DNA from 3 places in the Peribacillus simplex NBRC 15720 genome. Region 2 is predicted to be linked to each of the others. Evidence: riboswitches for the same ligand, from Rfam matches in the RefSeq annotation. Region 2 holds a riboswitch; each other region holds the start of a gene.
The links. Region 2 has a riboswitch for glycine ahead of BS1321_RS19520 (amidohydrolase). Riboswitches for the same ligand answer to the same signal wherever they lie in the genome.

Region 1: it holds a riboswitch for glycine, as region 2 does, so the genes downstream of both, BS1321_RS09235 (amino acid permease) here and BS1321_RS19520 (amidohydrolase) in region 2, are expected to answer to the same signal.
Region 3: it holds a riboswitch for glycine, as region 2 does, so the genes downstream of both, gcvT (glycine cleavage system aminomethyltransferase GcvT) here and BS1321_RS19520 (amidohydrolase) in region 2, are expected to answer to the same signal.

What each region holds. Positions count from the first base shown of each region.
Region 1 covers NZ_CP017704.1:1,935,260-1,939,550, reverse strand. Annotated here, with positions in the region: gene BS1321_RS09245 (sodium:solute symporter family protein) at 1-728, opposite strand, end outside; gene BS1321_RS09240 (DUF3311 domain-containing protein) at 725-925, opposite strand; gene BS1321_RS09235 (amino acid permease) at 1,220-2,560, opposite strand; glycine riboswitch at 2,766-2,844, opposite strand; gene BS1321_RS09230 (amino acid permease) at 3,370-4,291, shown strand, end outside.
Region 2 covers NZ_CP017704.1:4,033,211-4,037,501, forward strand. Annotated here, with positions in the region: gene BS1321_RS19505 (hypothetical protein) at 33-539, shown strand; gene BS1321_RS19510 (thioredoxin family protein) at 648-959, shown strand; gene BS1321_RS19515 (DUF1444 domain-containing protein) at 1,010-1,816, shown strand; glycine riboswitch at 1,995-2,098, shown strand; gene BS1321_RS19520 (amidohydrolase) at 2,322-3,509, shown strand; gene BS1321_RS19525 (DNA translocase FtsK) at 3,935-4,291, shown strand, end outside.
Region 3 covers NZ_CP017704.1:4,493,945-4,498,235, forward strand. Annotated here, with positions in the region: gene BS1321_RS21725 (YqhG family protein) at 1-215, opposite strand, end outside; gene BS1321_RS21730 (DEAD/DEAH box helicase) at 193-1,881, opposite strand; glycine riboswitch at 2,258-2,345, shown strand; glycine riboswitch at 2,349-2,432, shown strand; gene gcvT (glycine cleavage system aminomethyltransferase GcvT) at 2,571-3,677, shown strand; gene gcvPA (aminomethyl-transferring glycine dehydrogenase subunit GcvPA) at 3,695-4,291, shown strand, end outside.

The sequences.
Region 1 (4,291 bases), 2.1 Mb from region 2:
AGCAATATTACCGTGGAGATAAACCATGATACGCTAAGACCCTGATCAGGGAACTTTAGAAAACCAGGCTTGACCGCATCAATCGCTTCAAACATCGGCTGAAATCCGCCAAAGTAATGAATCGGCAGATAAATCCCTAAGAATCCTATTATGGCGACCATCATGATATCTTTAATGACCGCTGTCCAAACTGAACCGTGTATACCGGAGATCATCACATAAATGGTAAGGCTGATTGCCCCCATCCAAACTGCCTCAGACATTGAGATGGCACCATAAGATGCTTCTGAGACAATGATCCCCAATCCTTTCAGCTGCACGACGATCACTGGAATCATGGACACCACACCGACAAGCGCAGCCAAAATTCCTAAACTGGGACTCTTATATTTGCTTACAAAGAAATCGGATTGAGACATCAGTTTATTTTCTTTGGCATATCTCCATATTTCCGGTAGGAGCCAATAGGATAATACGTAAGACAAAGTAATGTAAATTAGAACATATAGAGCGGGTGCGCCCTTGCCATAAGCCCAGCCGCTGCCGCCAAGGAAGGAGAAGGTCGTATAGATTTCCCCGGCCATCAGCAGAAAGACGAAAATCGCACCAAAACCACGTCCGCCCACCGTCCATTGTTCCAAGTCCATATCTTTCCCTTTTGAAGAGCGTATGCCTAAAAATATCGATAGAAGTAAAAATGCTAAAATGATTAAGAGAGCAATATTCATTCCTGGTCACCTTCCCGATTCCTGGGATCCAGCATATACATGATGCCCAGTATGGCAGAGGTAAGGACCACCCACATAGCCATCCAGAACATATTGAAAGGCATCCCTAATACATATGGTTCTATTTTATTAACAAAAGGTAGAAATCCTAGTATGCCTATAAAAGGAACTAGAGTAAGAATATATATAATCTTCATTAAACAAACCCCTCCGTTTTAAATAAAGTGAAACGTCCACCAATGGGGGTTTATTCTTCAATGCCACTGATGGATGGGTGGACCAAACCGGGATGAAAAATTCATACATGACGGATTGACCTTCTTTAAAGAAGGACCGCTAATATATATTAGCTTACACTATTTTGATATAAAATTTAATGCAGTTGCCTGATATATTTTAGCAACAACGCGCAGACAGCCGAACCCTGAAGTGTTTCATAAGACGGATAAAGCCTTGAATTCATATTGAGTTCAAGGCTTTATTTCCATTAGCTATCTTCTTTTCCGATAGTTATATAGTATCACCAAGAGTATGAACCAGATTGGGGTCAAGAGCAGTGATAGTCGTGTAGCTTCAGCGAATAGCATAACGATTAGGATGAACAGGAATAATCCTAAAATGGCGTAATTGACAAAGGGTGTAAAAGGAGCCTTGAAAGTCGATTCGGCTCTTAAGTCCGGTCGTGTTTTCGAATATTTGATATGGGAAATCAAAATGATGCTCCATACCCAAATGAAACAGATGGCACTTATGGTCGTCACAACGGTAAATGCCTGTTCCGGTATCAATTTGCTTAACAATGCCCCTAGTGAGACAACGATCGTTGATGTCAGCAAGGCATTGCTTGGAACAGCCTGCTTATTTAATTTTGCAAGCTTAGCAGGGGCTTCGTCATTCTTGCTTAACGTATAAAGTATTCGGCTTGTTGAAAACAAACCGCTGTTGCATGCAGAAGCAGCAGATGTCAAAACAACGAAATTGATGACCCCTGCAGCGACAGGAATGCCGATTAATGCAAATACTTCAACAAATGGGCTGCTCGAGGCATCCAATTGTGTCCAAGGGTTTACGCAGAGAATGACGAATAGGGCACCTACGTAAAAAAGTGAAATCCGGACGGGGATTTTATTGATGGCCGACGGAATGTTTTTTCTCGGGTTCGCCGTCTCTGCTGCGGAAACCCCGACCAATTCGACCCCTACAAAGGAGAAGACGACCAACTGTAAAGATAACAGGAATCCGGAAATGCCATTGGGGAACATACCCCCATGACTCCATAAGTTCGTTACGGAAACTGTTCCTGTATTTGTTTTGAAGCCGATGATCAAAAGAAAGATTCCTACGATGATCAAGGCGATGATCGTGATTACTTTAATGATGGCAAACCAGAATTCCAATTCGCCAAATAACTTAACGGTCAATAGGTTCAATCCTAACAGAACGACAAGGCATATTAGAGCCGGGACCCATTGAGGGATATCGAACCAGTATTGGATATAGACACCGACAGCGATGATATCGGCCATTGCGGTCATGATCCAACAGAACCAATAGGTCCATCCGGTGACGAACCCGGCCCATGGACCGATATATTCGGTTGCGAATTCAGTGAATGACGTATACCCTGCGTTGGATAAAAGCAATTCCCCTAAAGCCCTCATGACAAAAAACAAGGAAATCCCTATGATTAGATAGGTAAAGATGATGGATGGACCCGCCAATTGTATGGCTTTTCCTGATCCTAAAAATAAACCGGTACCAATGGTTCCTCCTATTGCAATCAGTTGTACATGACGATTCTTTAAATCTCTTTTTAATTCTTGTTTAGCCAATTCGTACGCCCCCATCTTTATAGTCTTGGTAGTGAATGATTTCAAACCTGCACGGTCTTGGAGAGAGGGACGTGATTTTTCGCCCAGCTTCCTTTCCTAATGGTTTCACGAGTGTGTTATTTACGTACAAACACAAAGTGGACAATAAAAAAAGAGATTGGATAATACCAATCTCTTAAAGGGTTCAGAATAACAATTTATCATTCGTTACTCTTCTGTCCTTTTGCCTGAGATTGTGAATCCTTCGGCGCTGCATCTTGTACAGTCTCTCCAGAAGCTGCTCCTGCTATAGTGTTATCCATAGCATTCATCGCTTGCTTGTATGCGGTTGTGAAAATGTCTGTCTGTGAAAGAGATGAAAGGCTCTTTCACGCTTGAACATTCATTATGCTTATAAAATAATATTGGAATTCTATCATCTATTCTTATATAGGTCAACAAATTATTTTGGTAGTTAACAGGCGTTTAAGTTTTTTTATTTATTAACGGTTACTTGGAGGGACTCCAAGTAAATATGATTTTTTTCCACTCTTTTTGAATCATCACTATTATAAAATACTGATCATCGCTTTATTAAAATGATATTTTTAGATTGGAAAAATCGCCAAGATATATTTGGCAACTGTTTATTTGAAAAATACATTTGTATTTTTACAGAATATTTACTATTATAAGATAAGAAAATAAAATTAAAGTATTATTGATATTGTTTCGATAGAAAATTTCTAACCGCAATAATTAATAGAGAGTACAGTGGTTGGCAAGGATAGAAAAGCATGCCGCTTATATTGCATCTGGGGGAGTTAATCATGTCAAACAAGGAATTAAAGCGAGGGCTGGAAGCACGTCATATTCAAATGATAGCTTTGGGCGGAACCATCGGAGTCGGGTTATTCATGGGATCGGCGAGCACGATCAAATGGACCGGGCCCTCTGTAATGCTTGCGTATGCCATCGCAGGTATTTTTATTTTTTTCATCATGCGTTCTATGGGTGAGATGCTATATTTAGAACCGACTACAGGTTCTTTTGCAACCTTTGCGAGCAGCTATATACATCCTTTGGCAGGTTATATGACTGCTTGGAGCAATTGGTTTCAATGGGTAATCGTCGGAATGTCCGAAATTATCGCGGTTGGGTTGTATATGCAATATTGGTTCCCGGAGTTACCTGCTTGGATACCAGGTGTGGTCGCCATGATCATCTTGGGAGCGGCCAACCTCATTTCCGTTAAATCCTTCGGGGAATTTGAATTTTGGTTTGCGCTTATAAAAATAATAACGATTGTATTGATGATCATTGCCGGCCTTGGCCTTATCTTCTTTGGAATAGGGAATGGTGGAGACGCAATTGGATTATCGAATCTTTGGGCAAACGGCGGCTTCTTCACGGGGGGCTGGACAGGATTCTTCTTCGCGCTTTCCCTTGTCGTGGCTTCCTATCAAGGCGTTGAGCTTATCGGCATCACTGCCGGAGAAGCGAAAAATCCAACGAAGACCGTAACAAAAGCGATCCAATCAATCATATGGCGCATTTTAATCTTTTATATTGGCGCCATATTCGTTATCGTGACAGTCTTCCCTTGGGATCAACTGGATGACTTAGGAAGTCCATTCGTTTCAACCTTTGCTAAAATAGGTATCACAGCAGCGGCAGGAATCATTAACTTTGTCGTTATCACAGCAGCCATGTCTGGATGTAACAGTGGGATTTTCAGTGCAGGTCGTATGC
Region 2 (4,291 bases):
AGTGAGTAAAAGAGATGGCTGGAGGAATGACGATGGCTTTATCGAATAAAAAAATTCTTGTTTTCCTGATAATCAGCAGTTTGATTGTGGGATGCTCAGGTATTGAGAGGCAAACCGAAAAGGCAATGAAGGCCGCAGAATTGGCTTTTCGTGACGACGAAAAACAGCCCAATCTCGAGGCAGGACTTATTCAGGTCTATCTGCCAAAGGATTTTAAGGTAGTAGAAGAACATGACAATAATTTGATTTTACAAAAAGGTGATAAGATTTATATATTATTTGTCAATCCAAATGAAAAAGAAGACAGCTCCGTTTTATATTTGGCGATAAAGGAACAAAAGGATCAATATGTAGTGCTGCATTCTTTTCAAACTGATGATAAATTCGGCTTTATCTCGATCAAAGAGATACCGAAAGAAAAGTATGAGCTTGCAGTGGGGATCGGAGGAGTCAAGCTGACAACCGAAACGGATAAAGATCAATTAAAAACCGATGCGAAACAAATGATGGAAATCGTTTCGTCAGTGCCTCAAAAATAAGATGACCCGGCCGTTAAACCAATCCGAATTAATGGTTGATTCGCGGAGAGTCTGGTATGATGGGATTATAAAAAATAAGGTGTCATTTTGAGCAGGAGGAATATTCAAATGGAAAATTTACAAACCGTTGAGCAATATGATGCATTGAAAAATGAAGGCAAACATATCTTTCTTTTTTCAGCAACATGGTGTGGAGATTGCCGTGTAATCGAACCGATAATACCTGAGATAGAAACGAAATTTCCTGACTTTACATTCATTTATGTTGACCGTGATGAATTCATCGATGTGTGTGCAGCTAATGATGTATTCGGTATACCAAGTTTCATTGCGTATGATAATGGCAAAGAGCTAGGCAGATTCGTAAGCAAGGATCGCAAAACACAAGAACAAATTGAGGAATTCATACAATCACTATAAACAATTTCCCCTTCTCGCTGGGGATTTTTCAATGAAGAGGAGGGTCAGTCATGAAAATGGACAGCACAAAGCTGAAAAATATCTTGAAGGAACGTTTAAAAGATGAGAATCGCACATTCAAATTCGATAGCAAGCAAGATACGTTACGAGTGGAAAATGTGAAGACCGGGAAAGGGATCACCATCGAGTTGCCCCCTGTGCTTGCTAACTATGAAAACGTACAGGAAAAAGCCATCGATGAAATTACCTATTACGTGGAAGAGGCCCTGAATGTGATGGGGGAAGAACACAGCATGGAAGGCAAGGAGAAATTCATTTTCCCAGTCATTCGCTCGACCTCCTTTCCAATGGAATCGGAAGAAGGAAATCCATTTTTATTCGATGAGCATACGGCTGAAACACGGATTTTTTATGCCCTTGATTTAGGGAAAACCTACCGTCTCATAGATGAAAAGATGATTCAACGGGAAAATTGGCAGGGTGACAGGATCCGTGAAATTGCTCTTTTCAATGCCCGTTCCCTATCCACTGAAATGAAGTCGGATATCGTTGCAGGTAATGCATTTTATTTTTTGAACACGAATGATGGATATGATGCCAGCAGGATCCTGAATGAATCCTGGCTCCGGGAAATGAAGGACAAGATCGAGGGAACCATGGCTGTGGCCATACCGCATCAGGATGTCATTATCATTGCCGATGTGAAGAATGATACGGGCTATGATATTCTTGCGCAAATGGCGATGAGCTTCTTTGCCAGCGGTCATGTTCCGATAACGGCTCTATCATTCCTTTATGAAGAAAATGAGTTGGAGCCCATCTTCATTATGGGTAAAAACAAAAAGCGTGAACAATAATATATTGAATCACATAAGGACCGTGTCAGCATCTGGCAGCGGTCCTTTTAAAGTTTAGTAGAGTCTCCTGAATTTCGATAAGGGAATCTAAGGGAAATTTGTTGATATTTGTTATTTGATGGGTGATAATATAATTGTAATATTTTGAAAACATAAAAATAAAACAATAGAACAAGCGATGAACGTTGTGGGAGAGTGCAAAGCATTGAGCCACCGAAGGAGCAAGTTCCAAAAATATCCCTTGGAGCAAATCTCTCAGGTAAATGGAACCACAGCTGGACGCAACTCTGGAGAGCGCGCAGGAAGTGTGCCACCAACGGGGAAATCTCCATGACCAAAATGGAGCTAAACTCTCAGGTAAAAGGACAGAGAAGGGAGCAGTTAGTTTACGCGACCCTTCTCTGTCCTTTTTTATTTGGCTTTTTGCATACAAAAGGTTTGCAGCGAACATGGAACTTAATAATATACTAATCAACTTGAAATAAGGGGGAGAATATTCGTGAACGTGAAAAGCAAATTAATGAACATGCTGGAAGCCCGTGAAGGGGAAATGGTTCAAATCCGCCGTCATTTACACGAGAATCCGGAGCTATCCTTTAAAGAAGAGAAAACGGCACAATATATCATTGATTTTTATAAGGGAAAAGATGTGTCGATTCAAACGAATGTAGGAAACGGATTAGGGATCATCGTAACGATCGAAGGCGGAAAACCAGGGAAAACGATAGGTCTCCGTGCGGATTTCGATGCATTGCCGATTACAGAAGAAGCGGAGGTCCCGTTCCGTTCAAAAAATGAAGGTGTCATGCATGCTTGCGGACACGATGGGCATACCGCTTATTTATTGGTACTGGCAGACTGCATCAATGAGCTGAAAGATTCCCTATCAGGTACGATCAAAATAATCCATCAACATGCAGAAGAAACACCCCCAGGTGGAGCAAAAAGCATTATGGAATCAGGGTTTTTGGATGAACTGGATGCTGTTTTTGGAATCCATTTATTTCCCTCGCACCCAGCAGGGGTTGTCGGGTATCGCGGCGGCTATTCGATGGCTGGAAGGACCTATTTCAAGTTAGCGATAAAGGGTGTAGGCGGCCATGGATCATCCCCGCATATGGCTAATGATGCCATTGTGGCAGGCGCGCATTTTGTGACAGCCGTACAAACCGTAGTCAGCCGTCGCTTGAACCCTTTTGATATGGGCGTAGTCACAATCGGCTCCTTCGATGGAAAAGGAAGCTTTAATGTCATTAAAGATCGTATAGAAATTGAAGGGGATGTCCGTTACATGACAGCAGAGACCGAACGGCTGATCGATAAGGAAATCCACCGGATCGTCAAAGGAATAGAAACGGAATTTGATGTTCAGTGCGAACTTACATATGTGCCCGATTATCCTCCGTTATATAATGACCCTGAACTGACTGGATTTGTGAAAAATAGCCTGGAAAGCATGAATGACAAAGATATTAAAAAGGTCGTGGAATTTCCGGTTTTCTCAGGTTCAGAGGATTTTTCATATTATGCAGAAAAGATTCCTGGCTGCTTCTTTTACATTGGCTGTAAACCGAAAGGGGTGGAGATGGCATATTTCAATCACCATCCTAAATTCGACATTGATGAAGATGCCCTTTTGATCGCTTCCAAATCAGTGGCGCAGGTTGTATGCAGTTTTTATGAATGGAAATAGTCCTTTTGGTCTTTGTTTGCAAAAAAAACGCTGGAACCCACAAAACACCGTTCAGTATTAACGAACGGTGTTTTATGGGTTTCGGCAGGTATTGGATGCCAACGGAGGTTTCGTGAAGGATGATGCAATGAATTGCCAGTCTGCTTTTTCGGCTGCATGAAAACTTAATCTCTTTGTAAACGCGATTTAACAGCGGTGTTTTATTTAAATAGTAGACTAGGGGCTAATGTTATTTCGCGATGGATAGGTTTAAACTCATTCCAGAAGGGGTTTAATAGGGTAGGAGTTCTGCGAAATACGTTAAGTTAGTAAGAATGCGATAAAAAAATAGATACTAATCCCAATTTAGCTTAAATTTTCTCGATATTTTAAAAATAACTGGTAGAATTAGTTACATAACTACAGATGTAGAAAGAGTGATAGTTTTGAAATGGCTAAATAAGATGAAAAAATGGTTCCAAGCAGAGGAAATTATCGAAATCGAAGAAATTATTATAGATGAACCGCTTGATGAAGAGACATTAAGGAAAATGGATTTTTCGAAGCTTTCGAAGTCAAAGGAAGAAGAAATAAAGGTTTACAATCAAAAAGTAGAAAAAATGTCCCAGACGCCGGACCCGGATACGAAAATCCTGTTTCAATATCCAAAAGGACAGTTCAAGTTTCCGCTCATTCCAGACCGGGAGCAGAATAAACGAAAGCCCAGGGAAAGAAACAGGGAAGAACACGAACCCAAACAGGGGAAGAATGTGACCAAAGAAACGACGAGAAGGCCTGGAAAG
Region 3 (4,291 bases), 460 kb from region 2:
GCTTGTTCGGAATCGGTAATGAACGTCATCTGGGCTGGGTTCGGAACGCCACCTGTTTTTTCGAGATAGTGCCAATAAAAGGGTCTGTTCATTAATTCTTTATCCATTTCGATTGTCAATTGGACTGTAAGGTGGGTTGGTGTATTATCCAGTATTTCACAATCATTGGCTTTAAAGTAAGTTAATAAAAAATCATGAATTTCCCGTTGCTGCATGTACCTCACCTTCCTTCATTGATTGTGCGAATTGGATTAACGATGAAAAATTATCCATCTTGATTTTCATTTCGCCCTCTGTTTTGGACTCGCCGACCACATCAATTAAATATTCTTCAATGTTGTTAATATCCAGTTTGGTTAAAATATCATCCAATTCACCAATTACTTTTTCAAATAAATTAATTTTTTCGTATAGCAACTTCAGAATGTGTTCTTCTACTGTATTTTTCGTGGCAAAGTTATAAATCATCACATCTTCTTCCTGACCAAGGCGGTGAATCCGGCCAATTCTCTGTTCGAGCCTCATGGGGTTCCATGGCAGGTCAAAATTTATCAAATGATGGCAAAACTGAAGGTTTATCCCTTCCCCGCCAGCTTCGGTTGCAATTAAAACCTGTATATTCTTTTGGAATAATTCTCGCATCCAGTCTTTCTTTCCGCGCTTAAAACCGCCTCGGAAAGGAACTGAAGAAATTCCATTCTGCTGTAGATACCATTGAAGATATAGCTGAGTCGCCCGGTATTCGGTAAAGATAATTACTTTGTCATCAATCTTCTTGATCAGTTCCAAAGCTTTTTCAGCCTTGGAGTTCTGAACCGTTTCATTCACTTTAGAAAATAAATCATCAAGCTTTGCCAAAAAGTCAGGGGAAGGCTGATCATATTTATCTCTCATATTCTTTAATGTATAAAAGACCGCCTCTCTGCTGCTGCATGCTTCCCTTTGGAGAGTGAGAGCCGAAAAGGCGCTTCCTTTTGATCCGTCCGAAATAGGCTTGAATTTTGAAACAGCATCGTACAATGCTTGTTCCGTTGGAGAAAATTCAATGGTGATGGTTTCCACATGTCGTTTTGTCCATTCAATACCAGTATCGGCCCGCCGGTTTCGAATCATGACAGTGTTGACCAGTTCCTTTAGGTGTTCATCTTCAATTATGTTCCGGCCTTTCCCTTTATACTTTTCCGAAAAGAGTGAGGCATTTCCCAAGTGACCTGGTTTCAATAATGAAACGAGGTGAAAGATTTCCTCGACTTTATTTTGAATCGGAGTCGCTGTCAGGAGTAAACAAAATTTCTTTTTCAGATTTTGGACGAATTCATAATTCTTCGTCTTATTATTTTTAAGTTTATGAGCTTCATCAATAATGATGAAATCATATTCCTGATTGAAAATGATATCTCGATGTGGGGCGCGTTTCGCTGTATCAATGGATGAAATGACCACATCACAGGATTCCCAAACATAACTTTTTCTCTGAACGACTGCAGGAATATGAAACTTGGTATTCAATTCAAAAGCCCATTGTGTGACAAGGGAAGCCGGAACAAGGATCAATACTTTTTTTACAAGGCCTCTAATCATATACTCTTTTAGGATCAAGCCTGCTTCAATTGTTTTTCCGAGACCTACCTCATCAGCTAAAATGGCCTTTCCATTCATCTTTTCCACCACTTGCTTGGCTGCTTCCAATTGATGGGGAAGCGGGGTTAACTGCGGAAGGTGCTTAGGCGCCTGTAAACCTTCAAAATCAGGGATGATAAGATTTTCCTCCATTTGAACCGCCAATTTATAAAGCTCCCAATTTCCCCATGGACCGTCATTTTCCATCTTTTGCAGAAACTCGTCATTCCATTCAGAATTGAAGGATATATTGATTTTCATAGAAATAACTCCCTCTTAAATCATAATTTCCTTAATAAAAGGTCAAAACCCGAACATTTCATATGTGAAGTGAGAAAAATATTTCTCTTCAAAAGATATTGCAGAGTTAAGTTTCTTAGGGTAGGATATAAGTATATTTAGAAAATTCCAATTTCCAAACGCTACAAAGAATCTTTGTACATCGATTTTTGCAGTTCGCGTTTTCTTAGTATGGGCTACAGGCTCCTAATTTATCCAAGATTACTGAAGGAGATCACTCAAATGGTTTCTGAAGTTTTAGGAGAATTGGCAGAGAATGCATTCCATGATGCTCAAAGGTTTTACCGATGCTTGGGGCTTATTAGCTTCCTTTCATTGGTAGACCATTTATATGCGGGTGAAGATAAGGGGAGAGACTACGGATGTAGCGCCGAAGGAGCAAACTTAGCAGTGAATCTCTCAGGCAAAAGAACTCTTATTGGACGCAACTCTGGAGAGCGCCGCCCGTTTTGGGAGGGCCACCAAAGGGGAAAACCTATTATATAGGTAAACTTTCAGGTTTCAGGACAGAGAAAAAGCTCAAACGGGCTTTCTCTGTCCTTTTTTGTGCTTTTTTTACATCATGAATCAGGATATATCTGATGCGTAATGACAAGAAGCTTTTGATAATGAAGCCAATTAATTTAAAAAAATCTGAAGGGGGTTATTTTTTGACCAATTTAAAAAGAACACCACTATTTGAGGTTTATCGTGAATACGGAGGTAAAACGATTGATTTTGGCGGCTGGGAACTTCCTGTCCAATTTTCGGGTATAAAGGACGAACATGAAGCCGTACGTACAAAAGCGGGGTTATTCGATGTTTCCCATATGGGGGAAGTCGATGTTAAGGGTCCTGGGAGCCTTTCCTTTTTACAGAAGATGCTGACTAATGATATTTCAAAGCTGCAACAGGGCGGTGCCCAATATACAGCCATGTGTTATGAAAACGGAGGCACGGTTGATGATCTTATTGTGTATAAAAGGGCTGAGGACGACTACCTTCTCGTGGTCAATGCAGCGAATACAGAAAAAGATTTCAATTGGCTGCAAGCTAATTTAACGGAAGATGTCCAAATTACGAATGTATCGAGTGACTATACACAGCTGGCACTTCAAGGACCATCTGCAGAGAAGATATTACAAAAACTATCGGAAAATACTGCGCTAAGTGAAATTGGATTTTTCAAGTTCAAGGAAAATGTCATGATAAGCGGTATATCCACGATTGTATCCCGTACTGGATACACTGGTGAAGATGGTTTTGAGATATATAGCGACAGTAAAAATGGTCCTGCCCTTTGGAAGGCGATTATGGATGCCGGAAAGGAAGAGGGGGTTCAGCCGATTGGTTTAGGTGCTCGTGATACCTTGCGTTTTGAAGCGAAACTGCCGCTGTATGGGCAGGAGCTTTCAGCGGACATCACCCCGATAGAAGCCGGGATTGGTTTTGCGGTAAAAGTGGATAAGGAAGTTGATTTTTTCGGGAAAGCCGTTCTTGCTGAGCAAAAGGAGAAAGGGGCTCCCCGCAAGCTTGTGGGAATTGAAATGATTGACCGTGGCATTCCACGTCATGGGTATAAGGTCTACAGCGGTGACAAAGTCATTGGCGAGGTCACGACCGGTACCCAATCACCAACGTTGAAGAAAAACGTGGGATTGGTACTTATCGATAAGGAATTTTCGGTGCTGGATGCGGAAGTCGAAGTGGAAATCCGTTCCAAACGTTTGAAAGCCGTTATAATACAAACACCTTTTTATAAAAAACCACGTAAATAGAGGGGAATGGTCATTAGATGAAACATCGTTATTTACCCATGACAGAGCTAGATAAACAAGAAATGCTGGAAGCGATAGGGGTAACTACTGCAGAAGAACTTTTCAACGATATCCCTGAAAGCATTCGTTTTCAAGGAGAATACGATATCAAGCCTGCTAAATCGGAACCTGCATTAATGAAAGAATTATCAAGGCTTGCTGCCAAGAATGCGGATCTTAAAAACTATGCTTCCTTCCTTGGTGCGGGTGTCTATGACCATTATGCACCGGTCATCGTCGATCATGTTCTATCGCGTTCTGAGTTTTATACGGCTTATACACCCTATCAGCCTGAAATTTCACAGGGCGAGCTTCAGGCAATTTTTGAATATCAAACAATGATTTGTGAATTGACTGGCATGGATGTTGCTAACTCCTCCATGTATGACGGCGGGACGGCGCTAGCTGAAGCAGCCATGCTTGCTTCAGGCCAGACACGACGCAAGAAGATTCTCATTTCAGGAGCGGTTCATCCTGAATCAAGAGAAGTTGTGAAGACATATGCGAAAGGGCAACGTGTGGAAGTAATCGAAATTCCATTTAAAGACGGTGTGACGGACTTAGCTGCTTTAAGG